Regions from separate parts of the Micromonospora sp. BL1 genome, predicted to be linked through region 1. Evidence: riboswitches for the same ligand, from Rfam matches in the RefSeq annotation. Region 1 holds a riboswitch; the other holds the start of a gene.
The links. A riboswitch is a leader RNA that binds a small molecule or an ion and turns the genes downstream of it on or off. The one in region 1 is predicted to bind cobalamin.
Positions count from the first base shown of each region.

Region 2: another riboswitch for cobalamin. It lies ahead of EAD96_RS04255 (prenyltransferase/squalene oxidase repeat-containing protein); the one in region 1 lies ahead of EAD96_RS10635 (ribonucleoside-diphosphate reductase subunit alpha).

Region 1 covers NZ_RCVK01000202.1:53,132-60,312, forward strand. Annotated here, with positions in the region: gene EAD96_RS10620 (condensation domain-containing protein) at 1-195, shown strand, start outside; gene EAD96_RS10625 (MFS transporter) at 234-1,469, shown strand; gene EAD96_RS10630 (ribonucleotide-diphosphate reductase subunit beta) at 1,491-2,519, opposite strand; gene EAD96_RS10635 (ribonucleoside-diphosphate reductase subunit alpha) at 2,510-4,843, opposite strand; cobalamin riboswitch at 5,020-5,236, opposite strand; gene EAD96_RS10640 (PrsW family intramembrane metalloprotease) at 5,357-6,184, shown strand; gene EAD96_RS10645 (LysE family translocator) at 6,249-6,869, opposite strand; gene EAD96_RS10650 (acyl-CoA thioesterase) at 6,873-7,181, opposite strand, start outside.
Region 2 covers NZ_RCVK01000147.1:32,320-39,500, forward strand. Annotated here, with positions in the region: gene EAD96_RS04240 (ABC transporter ATP-binding protein) at 1-933, opposite strand, end outside; gene EAD96_RS04245 (CbiQ family ECF transporter T component) at 930-2,171, opposite strand; gene EAD96_RS04250 (hypothetical protein) at 2,164-3,075, opposite strand; gene EAD96_RS04255 (prenyltransferase/squalene oxidase repeat-containing protein) at 3,072-4,526, opposite strand; cobalamin riboswitch at 4,664-4,804, opposite strand; gene EAD96_RS04260 (hypothetical protein) at 4,873-5,358, opposite strand; gene EAD96_RS04265 (peptidase) at 5,394-6,437, opposite strand; cobalamin riboswitch at 6,535-6,680, opposite strand; gene EAD96_RS04270 (ABC transporter ATP-binding protein) at 6,855-7,181, opposite strand, start outside.

The DNA of each region.
Region 1 (7,181 bases):
ATCGTCGTGGTGGACGACGACCGGGCCGGCGGCGTGGTGATCCGCAACCGTGGCGTCTTCGGCGACGACCTGGTACGCGGGCTGATCGACGACTACGTCGCGGTGGTCTCGGCGCTCGTCACCGACCCGGACGCGACCCCGGAACGGGTACGCCTTCCTGACGGTGCGTGCTTCCTCGACCACGCGATCGGGTAGGAGATCCGACGGACCGACCGGAGAGAGGTACGACGACCATGACGGACACCTCGACGAACCAGCACACGACGGAGCAGCCCGCGCCGCCGGTGCCACGCTCGGCCGTACGGGCCCGCTGGTCGGTGGCGCTGCTCTTCGTCATCATGGGCCTGGCCATCGGCGGGTGGTCGGCCCGCGTGCCGGAGGTGCGGGACGCGGTCGGCGTCGGCAACACCGGCTGGGGCCTGGCCAACATCGCCACGAACGCCGGGGAGCTGGTCTCCCTGGTCGTGGTGGCGGTGCTGATCAGCCGGATCAACACCCGCCGGCTGGCGCTGGCCGGGGCCGCGCTGATCCTGGTCAACGCGCCGCTGCTGGCCGCGTCCACCACTGTGGTGGCGCTGGTCGGCGGGCTCGCGGTCTGGGGTTTCGCGGCGAACCTGCTGGCCACGCCGATGAACGCCCAGTCGGTCGAGGTGCAGAAGCGGTACGGGCGGCCCATCCTGTCCACCTTCCACGCCGGCTTCAGCATCGGCATGCTGGCCGGCGGCCTCTGCGGCACCGGCGCCGCGGCGATCGGGATGTCCCCGTCGGCGCAGATGGCGGTCACCAGCGTCCTGCTGGGCGCGCTGCTGGTCGGCACGCACCGCTGGCTGCCGGACACGCCCCGGCAGGAGACGAAGGACGGCGAGGAACGGCGACGGCTGCGCGACCGGTTCACCCCGCAGCTGCTGCTGCTCGCGGTGATCGCGTTCCTCGCCTCGTTCATCGAGATGGCCGGCGCACAGTGGAGCGCGCTGTACGCGACCGAGGTGGCCGGCGCCGCCGCGGTGCTGGCCGCGGCCACGTACACCTGCCTGTCGCTGGCCGCTACCGTGGCCCGGCTGTTCGGCGACCGGCTGGCCGGCCGGTTCGGGCGGATCCGCTTCGTCCGGCTGTCCGCGCTCGTCGCCACCGCCGGCGTGGCGCTGCCGGTGGCGTACCCCCATCCGGCCGCGGTGATGGCCGGCTTCGGACTGCTCGGCTTCGGCCTGGCGTGCGTGACCCCGACGGTGCTCGGCTTCGCCGGCGAGCAGCCCGGCCTCACCTCGGGTGAGGGCGTCTCGGTGGTGGCGATGGGCCAGTGGCCGGGCGCGTTGCTGGCGGCGCCGGTGATCGGCCTGCTCGCCGGTGCGCTGGACCTGCGCAGCGCGTTCGTGGTGGTGGCCGTGATGGCGGTCGCCGTGGTGGCGTTGATCGGGCGGGTCCGGGCGACGGCGCTGCCCGGCGAGAGCCCGGTCCCGCCCCGGCCGTGACGGCCGGGGCGGGGGCGGCGGTCAGAAGTCGTCGTCGAAGGTGACCGAGCCGGTCACCCCGACCTGGTACGCCGACACCCGGCGTTCGAAGAAGTTGGACAGCTCCTGCACGTCCTGCAGCTCCATGAACGCGAACGGGTTGCCGCTGCCGTACATCGGGGCGATGCCGAGCACGGCGAGGCGCCGGTCGGCCACGTGCTGGAGGTACTCGCGCATGTCGGCCAGGGACATGCCGGGCACGCCCTGCCCGAGCAGGTCCTCGGCGAAGCTCACCTCGCACTCCACCGCCTCGGCCAGCATCTCCCGGACCTGCCGCTCCATCTCGCCGTCGAACAGGTCCGGCTCCTCGGCGCGTACGGTCTCCACCACGTCGAAGGCGAACGCCATGTGCATCGACTCGTCCCGGAACACCCAGTTGGTGCCGGAGGCCAGCCCGTTGAGCAGGCCCCGGGACCGCAGGAAGTAGACGTAGGCGAACGCGCCGTAGAAGAACAGCCCTTCGATGCACGCGGCGAAGCAGATCAGGTTGAGCAGGAACGCCCGCCGGTCCGCGCGGGTCCGCAGTTCCCGCAGCTCGAAGATCGAGTCGATCCACCGGAAGCAGAACTCGGCCTTGCGGGCGATCGACGGGATGTTCTCCACCGCGGCGAATGCGGCGAAGCGTTCCTTCTCGTCCGGCACGTACGTGTCCAGCAGGTTCAGGTAGAACTGGACGTGCACCGCCTCCTCGAAGAGCTGCCGGGACAGGTAGAGCCGGCCCTCGGGGGAGTTGACGTGCTGGTAGAGGTTGAGCACCAGGTTGTTGGCGACGATGGTGTCGCCGGTGGCGAAGAACGCCACCAGCCGCGACACCAGGTGCCGTTCGGCGGGGGACAGCTTCGCCAGGTCGGCGAGGTCTCCGTGCAGGTCGACCTCCTCGACCGTCCAGGTGTTCTTGATGGCGTCCTTGAACCGGTCGAAGAAGCGCGGGTAGCGCATCGGCCGCAGGGTCAGGTCCATGCCGGGGTCGAGCAGCATGTGCCGGGTCGGTGCGGTGGTGGTCACTGGCATGCCTCGCAGCTCTCGGGGTTCTCCAGGGAACAGGCCAGCGCCTCGTCGTCGCTCACGGCGGAGACCACGCCGGAGACCGGGGCGAGCACCGGCGCGACGGTGGCCTGCTGGATGCGGGTGGCGGGACGGGAACGCAGGTAGTAGGTGGTCTTCAGCCCGGCCTTCCAGGCGTACAGGTACATCGAGGAGAGCTTGCCGATGGTCGGCGCGCTCAGGAACAGGTTCAGCGACTGGGACTGGTCGACGAAGGGCGCCCGCGCGGCGGCCAGGTCGATCAGCGCCCGCTGCGGCAGCTCCCAGCCGGTGCGGAACAGCTCCCGCACCGGCGCGGGCAGCTCGGTGATGTCCTGCACCGAGCCCTCGGCCCGCTTGATCCGGTCGCGGACCTGCGGCGTCCACAGCCCGCGCGCCTTCAGCTCCCGCACCAGGTACGTGTTGACCTGGAGGAATTCCCCGGACATGGTCTCGCGCTTGAACAGGTTGGACACCTGCGGCTCGACGCACTCGTAGCAGCCGGCGATGGAGGCGATGGTGGCGGTCGGCGCGATCGCCACCAGCAGCGAGTTGCGCAGCCCGTGGGCGGCGATCCGTTCGCGCAGCGCCGCCCACCGCTGCGTCTGCGCCGGCTCCGCGCCCCACAGGTCCGGGTGCAGGTCACCCTTGGCGGCCCGGGTCTGCGGGTACGCCGGATGCGGGCCGAACTGCTCGGCCAGCCCGGCGGAGGTCTCCAGCGCGGTCAGCAGGATCTCCTCCTGCACGCGGGTGGACAGCTCCCGGGCCTGGGCCGAGTCGAACGGCAGGCGCAGCGTGAAGAACGCGTCCTGCAAGCCCATCAGCCCGAGCCCGACCGGCCGCCAGCGCGGGTTCGACGCCGCCGCCTGCTCGGCCGGGTAGTAGTTGATGTCGATCACCCGGTCGAGGAAGAGCACAGCCGTGCGTACCGTGGCGCGCAGCCGCTCCCAGTCCACGCCGTCGGCGGTGACGTGGGCGCCGAGGTTCACCGAGCCGAGGTTGCACACGGCGGTCTCGGTGTCGTCGTTCACCTCCAGGATCTCGGTGCACAGGTTGGACAGGTGGATCACGTTGCCCGGCTCACCGGTCTGGTTGGACAGCCGGTTCGCGGCGTCCTTGAACGTCATCCAGCCGTTGCCGGTCTGCGCGAGCGTGCGCATCATCCGCCCGTACAGGTCCCGGGCCCGCACCGTGCGGACCGCGTTCTTCTCGGCCGCCCGGTACGCGGCGTCGAACGCCTCGCCGTACAGGTCGGGCAGCTCCGGGGCGTCCGACGGGTCGACGAGCGACCACTCGCCGTCGGCCTCGACCCGGCGCATGAACTCGTCCGGGATCCAGTTGGCCAGGTTGAGGTTGTGCGTACGCCGCGACTCCTCGCCGGTGTTGTCCCGCAGCTCCAGGAACTCCTCCACGTCCGGGTGCCACGGCTCCAGGTAGACGCAGGCCGCGCCCTTGCGCCGGCCGCCCTGGTTGACCGCGGCCACCCCGGCGTCGAGTGTCTTGAGGAACGGCACGATGCCGTTGGACCGGCCGTTGGTGCCCCGGATCAGCGCGCCCCGGCCACGCACCCGCGACCAGGCGATGCCGATGCCGCCGGAGAACTTCGACAGCTTCGCCACCTGGTGGTACCGCTCGTAGATCGAGTCCAGCTCGTCGCGCGGCGAGTCGACCAGGAAGCACGACGACATCTGGGTGTGCCGGGTGCCGGAGTTGAACAGCGTGGGGGAGCTGGGCAGGTAGGCCAGACTGGACATCAGCCGGTAGAACCCGACCGCCTCGCCGGGGGTGCGGGACAGCCCGCAGGCCACCCGCAGCAGCCAGTACTGCGGCGTCTCCACCACCAGCCGGGTCTGGGGGTGCCGCAGCAGGTAGCGGTCGGCCACCGTGCGCAGTCCGAAGTACTCGAACCGCAGGTCGCCGTCCGGGTCCACGGCGTCGTCGAGCTTGCGGGCGTGCCGGGCCACGAACGCGGCCGTCTCGTCGCCGATCAGGCCCAGCCCGTGCGCGTACGCGATCGACTGGCTGAAGCTCGCCACGCCCTGGCCGCGGACCTCCTTGTCCACGTACGCGGCGAGCAGCCGCGCCGCCAGCTTCGAGTACTGCGGCTCCTCGCCGATCAGCTCCGCCGCGGTCTGGATCGACAACCGGTCCAGCTCGGCGGTGGTCGCCCCGTCGTAGAGCCCGCTGATCGTCTTGGTGGCCACCCGCAGCGGGTCCACCTCGTCCAGGTCGGCGACCCAGCGCTCGACCGCCCGGACGATCTTGTTGACGTCCACCGGCTCGGTGTCGCCGTCCCGCTTGCGTACCCGCATGGCCGGGCGGCGGGCCTCGGGCCCGGCGCTCCCGGACGGGGGACTCTCCTGTACGACAGTCATGACCTCTCCTCGCTGTCACCGTCTGGAGACGGCGGGAGACGCCAACGGGCGCGGCACGGCCGGCCCGGCTGCTGGCGTCGGTCGTCCCGCGCGACCTCCGACCGCCGTACGCCGGAGGCGCACGGCGCGCTGGCAGGTCTTCGGACTCGCGGGCCCGACCGGGGTCGCCGGTCGCCTACCGGCCGTCGCTTCCCAGGCCGGTGGCCCAGTGCTGTTGACGGCTGTCGTTCCCACTCACCGCTGCGGGGCAGTCCCGGACTCCCACCGGGTTCCCTCTTGCCTCGGCCCCGCCCCGAAGGGCTCGGCCGAACCAGCTGCGGCACCACCATATATGGCGGTGAGGGCTTGCGTGCAACACCAGATGTCGTGTCGGCGTGTCGGAATGATCTCACCGTCCACAGTGCCCACCCCCGATTCGGGCGCGGCCCGGCGGGCGCGATACTCGGCGGTATGGGGAATACCGGGCGCCGCTGGGCGTGGGTGGCGGTCCTGCTCGTCGGCGTCGGGCTCCACCTGCTGGTGCTGGAGACACTCGCCGGCACCGGGACCGTCACGTTCGTACCGGCGCTGATCGTGCTCGGCGCGTCCGTCGCACCCGCCACGTTCCTGGCCTTCGCCCAGGGACGGCCGGCCCGCCGCCCGGTCCCCGGCTCCGTCGTCGGCGTCGCCGCGCTCCTCGGCGGTGTGATCGGCGTGGTCGCCGCCGGCTGGCTGGAGTACGGCACGCTGCACCGCCTCGGCGTCCTGCCGATGGCGCTCGTCGGCCTGGCCGAGGAGACCGCCAAGCTGATCGTGCCGGCCGGCATCCTCCTGCTGTGGCGGCGGCACCCGTCCCCGGCGCAGGGGCTGGTGATCGGCGTGGCCTCCGGCGCCGGGTTCGCCGCGCTGGAGACCATGGGCTACGCGTTCGCCGCGTTCGTCGGGTCGGAGGGCAACCTCGGCGCGGTCGAGCGGACGCTGCTGGTACGCGGTCTCACCGCGCCCGCCGCGCACCTGGCGTGGACCGGGCTGACCGCCGCCGCGCTGTTCACGTTCGCCGCCGCGCCCGGCGGCCGCAGACTGGCGGCGTTCCTGCTCACCTTCGCCGCCGCCGTCACGCTGCACACCTGCTGGGACACGTTCGGCACCCAGCCCGCGTACGTGTTCATCGGCGGCGTGTCACTGGGCTGGGTGCTGCTACGCCTGCACCTGGACCGCGAGCGTCCGCCGGCGTCGAACCGGGAACGGCCTGATGATCATCGCCAGTTCGCCGAGGCGGCGGGGTCGGAGCACTTCTGATGCCGCCACCCCGGCGTGATGGAGTCGATCAACCGGCCCGGGCATCGCCGAGCCCCGACGCGTCTCAGCCGGCGGCCAGCCGGACGCCGAGCGCGACGAAGGCGACAGCGCAGAGCCGGTCGATGCGCCGCGACCAGCGGCTGTCGCCCCACCGGCCGGCGAACCGCCCGGCGCCCACCCCGAGCGCCAGGTCCACGGTGAGCTGCACCGCGACGAACATCGCACCGAGCAGCACCAGTTGCGCCGCCACCGGGCCCGCCTCGGGCCGGACGAACTGCGGCAGGAACGCCACGCTGAACAGGATCATCTTCGGGTTGAGCAGGTTCGTCAGCAGCCCGCGCCGGAACGCCCGCCCGGCGCCGCCGTCCGGCCGGTCCGCCGGGGCGCGCCGGCCCGTGCCGCGCAGCGCCCGCAGGCCCAGCACGATCAGGTACGCCGCACCGGCCCACCGGATCGCGGTGAACAGCACCGGGGACGCGGCGATGACGGTGGCGAGCCCGGCCACCACGGCGGCGACGTGCACCGCCTCCCCGGCGGCGACCCCGAGCGCGGCCACCGCGCCGGCCCGCGGACCGTACCGGGTGGCGTTCGCGAGCACGAACATCATGTCCGGCCCCGGGGTGAGCATGAGCACCACGATCGCGGCCAGGTAACCGGCGAGCGTGGCCGCCGACAGTCCGAGCACCGCTCAGCCCTCCCCGGCGCCGTCGAGCAGCGCCCGGCGCAGCGCCAGCCGGTGTTCGCGCCGGATCTGCGCCTCCCGGTAACGCCGCCGGTCACCGTCGGTCTCGGCGCGCAGCGGCGGCACCGGCCGGGGCTGCCCGTCGTCGTCGATCGCCACCATCACCAGGTGCGCGGTGGCCACGTCGACCGGCGGCACCGCGCGGTCCCACCGGTCCGCGCTGACCTTCACCGCCACCTCCATCGAGCTGCGGCCGGCCCAGGTGATCCGGGCGTCCACGTGGACCACGTCCCCGACGCGTACCGCGCGCAGGAA
Region 2 (7,181 bases), on a different contig from region 1:
GGCTCGCAGATCGAGGTCGACGCCGGCCACCGCGACGGTCCCCGGGTACCGTACGACGATCTTCCGCGCGGTCAGCGTGGGGCGGTTGTCCGCGACCACCGGGGCCGGCGGCGGCTCCGCGTCGGCGAGCCGGTGCCGCAGGTCGGACGCCCGTCGGCGGGCGTCGCGGACCGACAGCGGCAGCGGTGTCCAGCCGGCGAGGCGACCCAACTCGATCAGGGGTGGCGCGATGTCGACGTGGGCCAGCGCCGTCGCGGGCGTGCCGTCGTGCACGTGGCCGTCGCCGGGCAGGTACAGCAGCCGGTCGGCGTACTGGAGCACGCGCTCCAGCCGGTGCTCGGCCAGGACCACGGTCACCCCGAGGTCGTGGACCAGACGGGTGACCGTGGCGAGCACGTCCTCCGCCGCGGTGGGGTCCAGCGCGGAGGTGGGTTCGTCGAGCACCAGCACCCGGGGGTGCGCGGTGAGCACCGCGCCGATGGCGACCCGCTGCTGCTGTCCGCCGGACAGCGTCCGCAGGGGCCGGTCCCGCAGGTCGGCGATGCCGAGCAGGTCCAGGGTCTCCTCCACCCGCTTGCGCATCACCGCCGGCGGCAGGGCGAGCTGCTCCATCCCGTACGCCAGTTCCTCCTCGACGGTGTCGGTGACGAAGCCGGCCAGCGGGTCCTGGCCGACCACGCCGACGACGTCGGCGAGGTCACGCGGCGGGTGCGTACGGGTGTCCCGGCCGTCGACGGTGACGGTGCCGTGCAGGGTGCCGCCGGTGAAGTGCGGGACGAGGCCGTTGATTGCCCGCAGCAGCGTCGACTTTCCGGCGCCGGTACGGCCGGCGACCAGGCAGAGTTCACCCTCGTCGATGTGCAGTGTCACGTCCCGCAGCGGCGGCGGGCCGCCCTCGGCGTAGTGGACGGTGACCCGGTCGAAAGTGATCATCGGCGATCTCCCGGTGACTGTGTCGTCGCGACGCGTTCTCCGTCCGCCGGTGTCTTCGGCACGGGGACGGGCGGGTCCACCGCCGGCGGGCGATGGACCCGCACCACGGGCGGTGGTGGTGCCAGCCAGGCCGGCGCCGCGGCGACGCCGACGGCGAGAAGCATCAGCGGGGTCAGTTGCGGCCAGGTGAGCGGGCTGACCGGCGGGTAGAGCAGTTCCGGGTCCCCCGAGCCGGCGAGCATGGTCAGCGCCGCGGCGGCCACCCCGCAGCCGGCCACGATCAGCTCGGCCGGGTGCCAGCGGTCCGGCCGGTAGCGGCTGCGGCGGACCCGGCGACCGGCCAGCAGCATGCCGGTCACGGCGGCCGCCAGTCCGGCCAGAAGCATCGGCAGCCCCAGGTAGCCGGGTCCGGCGCTGTCGAGCAGCCCGTAGGTGCCGGCGCAGACGCCGACCAGCCCGCCGAGGACGAGCCCGCCGGTGACGGTCCGCTGCCCGGCGGCCACCGAAGCGGTGCGGCCGTAACCACGGGAGTCCATCGCCGCCGCGAGGGCCAGGGACCGGTCCAGCGCGTCGGCCAGCACCGGCAGGGCGATCCCGCGCAACGCCCGCATCCCCCGCCCGGTCGCGCCACGCAGCCGACGGGCCCGGCGGACCCGGAGCACGCTCTCCACCAGTTGCGGGGCGACCGACAACGCGACCACGACGGCGGTACCGACCGCGTACAGCGCTCCGGGTACGGCCTTGAGCTGCCGCTTCGGGTTGGCCAGGGCGTTCGCCGCACCGAGGCAGATCAGCATCGTCGCCAGCCGCAGCCCGTCGTAGAAGCCGCCGAGGATCTGCTCGACGGCGACCGGTCCGAACAGGCGGATGCCCGCCGCCCACGCGGGCAGCGGGATCTCCGGCAACCGGACCAGGATGTGCTCGCCCTGGCCGCCGCCGAACACGATCCGGAACACCACCCGCATCGCGACGATCACCACACCGAGCCAGACGTACATGCGGAACGCCAGAGCCCACGGCGCGTCGCCACGACGGCGCACCACCACCAGCCCGGCGACGGCGACGAGCAGTGCCAGGGGCAGTGGATTCGTGGTGTGGCTGGCCGCGGTCGCCAAGCCGAGCGCCCACAGCCACCACGCGCCCGGATGCAGCCCTCGGGGCAGCCACCACACCGACCACCGGCCCGGCAGACGACCGGCGTCAGCGGCCGGCGACCCGGTGACCGCGGCGTCAGTCATCCGGGCCGGTGGCACGCCGCCGACGGGCCGCGACCAGCGCGCCGGTGGCGAGCACGGCGAGCAGCAGCACCCCGGCGATCGTGCCCAGTGGCAGGCCGTCGTCGTCACGGGACGCGGCGACATCGGTCACCACGGGCTCGTCGGAGGAGCCCTGCGGTGCCGTGCTGTTGTCAGCACCCGGCGTCGCCGCCAGGGTCGGCGTACCGGCCGTCGGTGACGTGCCGGCGGAGGTCGGCGGGCTGACGGAGGCCGGCGGGCCGGCGGTGCCGGTCGGCCGGGTGGGCTCACCGGGCCGGCCACCGCCGACCGGCGGCGCCACGACGGTTCCGCCCGCCGGTGGTGGCGCCGCCGGCCCGCCGCCCGCGGGTGGCGGCGGCGGAGGGGCCGGTGGCGGAGAGGGCGGCGGCGCGGGTCGTTTCGGCGCGACGCCGGGACGAGGCGCGTCGTTGGCGTTGCGGTTGAGCGAGAACGACCAGCCCTCGAAGCTGCCGGCCGCCGGCTTGCGGTTGAGCACACCCTTGTCGCTGTACGTCCAGCTGCCGCCGTTCGGCGCGTGCCAGTACGACCAGTACGCGCTCGCAGGCGGCGTGTCGACGCACTTCTCCGTCGCGGCCGACGGCTTGCCGTCGATCCGGCAGATGAACCCCTCGCCCCAGCGCAGCGTGCCGGTGATCGGGAAGCCCGCGTTCTTGAGCGCCGCGAGGCCGGTGGCCTGGGTGCCCGGCGCGCAGCGCACCACCGTTCCGCCGCCGAGTTCGTTGAAGTCCACCACGACTGTGACCCCGGAGGCGTCCGGGCAGTAGCCGGCCGACCCGGCGGCCACCGCAGGACTGCCCGGTCCGATCGTTGTGCCTGCGGTGACCAGGGCGACGACCAGCGCGCCGCGGGCGGCACGGAGGCTCATCCCGCCCGCCGTCGGCCGAGCACGAGCAGTGTCACTCCGCCACCGATCAGCAGCAGCGCGATCAGCAGATAGCTGCCGATCGCCGCGCCGGTGGTCGGCAGCCCGCCCAGCCCTGACGCGGCCGGGGTCGTGATCGGCGGAGCGGCGGTGGTCGGCGCCGCGGTCGTGGGCGCGGGTGTCGCCGGAGGGCTGGTCACGCTCGGCGTCGGGCCGGCGGTGCCGGTCGGCGGAGGCGACGTGGTGAGCGTGGGAGACGCGGTGGGCGTGGCGGGCGCGGTGGGCGAGGCCGTGCCGGTCGGGGTGGGAGTCGATGTGGGCGGCGTGCCGAGGCCGATCCGGCCCAGCGGAACCTGGGCCAGCCCGAGCAGGGCCTGCGCGGTGGCGCGGCGCCACTGGTCACGGTCGGTGTCGGTGATCCCGCCCGCCGTGGCCGCCGTGAGTCCGTCGGTGTTGTAGGCGATCGCGCCGGCGTCGGCCGAGGCGGCCCCGCCGTCGCCCGCGGTGAGCTGCAGCGCGGCCAGGGCCTTCGCGGCCCGGGCGGCGGCGTCGTCGCGTCCGGCGGCGGCGAGGGCCTGCCCGGCCAGGCCGGTGCTGTTGGAGTTCGCACCGGTGGTCGGTCCCGAACCGCCGAAGGAGCCGTCGGCGTGCTGCTGGGCCACCAGCCAGTCGGCGCCCTTGCGCGCGGCGTCGCCGGCACCGGTGGCGCCGTCCTCGGCGGCGGCCAGCAACGCCTGCACGGCCATCGCGGTCGAGTCGACATCGAGGGTGGCGCCGGGCTGCTCGTCGCAGGAGGAGGACGGCCCGTCGGCGGTGTCCGGGTAGAGCCGGAAGCCACCGGCCGCGCACTGCTGCCGGAGCAGGAAGTCCACAGTTTCCTGCGGTAGGTCGCCGCTGCGGGCCAGGCCGAGCACGGCGAACGACTGGTCGAAGGTGTTGCTGGCGTCCGGGCCGCTGTCGGCGGTGGTGCGGCTGGTGATCCGTCCCCGCTGGTGCCCGGCGTCGGCGCCGGCGATCAGCGACAGGGTTTCCGCCCGCAGGTCGTAGCCGCCGAAGTCGGTGGGGTCGGCGCCGGCGGCGGAGGCGGCGTAGAGCAGTTTCGCGGTGGCCCCGCCGTCGGTGAAGCCCTCGATGCCCCAGTCGTCGTAGCTGTTGTAGGAGCGCACGTGCTTGGCGGCCTGCGCGGTTGCCGCCTGCCGGGTGGGCGCGTCCACGCCGGTGGCGGACAGTGCGACCAGGCCGTCGATGGTCAGCCCCCAGTCCTCGGGGGTGAACGGGCCGGGCAGCGTACCGTCGGTGAACTCGCCGGCCAGCCAGGCCGCGGCGTCGCGGGCGGCTGTGACGTGGGCCGGGGCGGGTGCCGCGACAACGGTCAGAGGGGCGCCGGTGATCGCGGCGAGGGTCGTGACCGTGGCTATACCGAGACCGGTGGTGAGACGCCGGGACAGGGGCATCAGGGGTGCCTTTCGCAGAGCGGTCGGTGAAACCTCCGGAAAGCACCCCGAGAAACGGACACCCCGCTCCGCGTGCTGCGGTGAGCGGGGGTGGTCGGACCTCGGCGGCCCGGACTTCACCCTGTAGACCTCGACAGTGGAAGCCGCTCGTCCCGGGCGGGGCATTCCGGCTCGCGAGAAGGCACTCTCGCTCACGGTTGCGGGTCAGCGCCGGCTTCGAACCGGCTTCCCCCCACACGGGACGTATGCAGTTGTGTGCCCGGCGCACCGGGTGCCGACACCGTACCGCCCGGGCGCGCGACGACGCCAGAGCAGCGGCCGGCACCCGGTGCGCCGCTGGTCACACCTAGGGAGCGGCGATGCTCGGCGGGGCGCCGGCCCCGAAGGACCAGCCCTCGACACTGCCCGGCGCGGGGTTGTAGCTGGTCGCCCCGGACGTGCTGTAGGACCAGGAGCCGCCGCTGGGGGCGTGCCAGTACGACCAGTACGCCGTGACCGGCGGGGTGTTGACGCACGGCTCGGTCGCGGCGGTGGGCTTGCCGTTGATCCGGCAGACGAAGGCCAGGCCCCAGCGGGCGGTGCCGGTGACTGTGAAGCCGGCGGCCTGCAGCGCGGCCAGGCCGGTGGCCGGGTCACCCGGGGCACATCCGACCTGGACGCCGCCGCCGAGCGCGGCGAAGTCGACGACCACTGTGACTCCCGAGGTGCCGACGCAGGCGGCGGCGTGCGCGGCCCGGGGCGCGGGTTCGGCGGCGGTCAGCGCGACGCCCGCCACGGCGGCGGCCAGCAGGCCGGCCAGCCAGGTGCGGACTGTGGAACGGTGACGGAACACGGGTCCTCCTGTGATCGGGTGAGCGGCGAGGGGGTTCACGGGCAGGCGAGCGCCGGCGCGCCGGGGTCGGCACCGGCGGCGGACAGGCGGGCGTACCCGGTCCCGGTGAGACCGAGGACGGCCTGGGCGGTGGCCCGCGGTGCGGTGGCCGGGTCGAAGCCGCCGCCGTCGAAGTCGACAGCGCCCCGGTCCGCCGGTGCCCCGGCGCAGCCGACCTGGAGTCCGGCGAGGAACGCCCGGGCGCGCGCCCAGGCCAGGGGCCGGCTGCCGTCGCGCAGGGCCTGCGCGGCGAGGCCGGTGCTGTTGGCGTTCGGCGTGCCGGCGGCGTTGGCGAAGCCGCCGTCGGCACCTTGGACGGACACGAGCCAGCGCAGCCCGGCGGCGGCGTCGGCCGGACGCCCCGCGGCGCGCAGCGCCTGCGTCGCGAGCGCGGTCGCGTCCACGTCGGACACGCAGACCGGTTGCGCGGGCAGCAGCGGGTAGCCGCCGTCCGGGCATCGGGTGCCGGCCAGCCAGGCGGCCGCCGCCGGTGGCGCCCCGGCCGCTGTGCGGTCCAGCGCCAGCAGCGCGAAGGACTGGCTGAACGCGTTGCTGTAGTCGCCGTACGCGGACCGGTCGCTGAACCGGCCGGCCGGCGTCTGGAGCGAGCGCAGCCGGGCGATCAGGTCGACCCCGCCGACGTCGGCCGGGTCGCCGCCGCGCACCTGCACGGCGAGGGCGAGCTTGGCTGTCGCGCCCGCGTACGCCTCGGCGACGCCGTCGCCGACGTATCCGTCGCGGACGTCCGGCCGGGTGACCCAGGCCAGCGCGTCGGCGCTGTAGTCGTCGGCGGCGCCCGCTGCGGCGAAGACGAACACGGCGTCGAGGGTCAGCCCCTGGTCGGGGTAGGCGACGCCGTCGAAGACCGCCTCGAAGCGTTCCCCGTCGACCAGTTGCCGGGCGAGCCAGCCGGCGGCGGCCTCGGGGCGGGTGAGGGCGGCGCGCTCGGGTGCGGCGACGGCCGGTGTGGTGAGGATGAGGGCGGCGAGCACGCCGCAGAGGAGCGCGAGCAGGCGGTGCCGGCTTCGGCGGACGACCATCGGAAGCGCCTTTCCGGCCCGGCGGTCGTCGAAAGCCCGGCCGATGCGGCAACGCCGGGTCGGTCGGGACTCCGACCCGTGGGCCACGACGGGTGGGGAGCGGATTCACGCGTACGACGGGTATTCGGGCTCGCCGCCAGAGTTCACTGGACGGCCTACCGTTGCGGGCCAGCGCCGGATTTCGACCGGTCTTCCCCCGCACGTACACGCGGTGATTCAGTTGTCGCGACAGTCTTATGTGGCCGTAGCCCCGGTGTCAATGCGCCAGGAGCCGCACACGTGCCGTGACGAGCGGCGGAGTCGGCGGTCTCACATTCCGTCGGCCGCGACCGCGTTCCCGCCGGCCGGGGACGGGCCGGCGTCCCGGCGTACGCCGGGTTGCTGCTGCGGGCCGGACAGCTCGTGGGTCGCGCCGCTTCAGCGGGCCGGTGCCGGAAGGTGGAGGCGGCCGTCGTGGACCTCGGCGACCTGGTCGGCGGCGGTGAGGAGCGTGCGGTCGTGGGTGACCAGGACGGTGGCGGTGGCCTGCTGGTGGGTGAGGCGGGTGATCAGGTCGATGACGGCGGCGCCGCGTTCGTGGTCGAGGGCGCTGGTGGGTTCGTCGACGAGCAGCACGGTGGGGTCGTTCATCAGGGCGCGGGCGATGTTGACGCGCTGGCGCTGGCCGCCGGAGAGCTGGTGGGGCCGGCGGTCGGCCTGGCCGGCGAGGCCGACCGCGTCGAGGAGTTCCATGGCGCGGGTGCG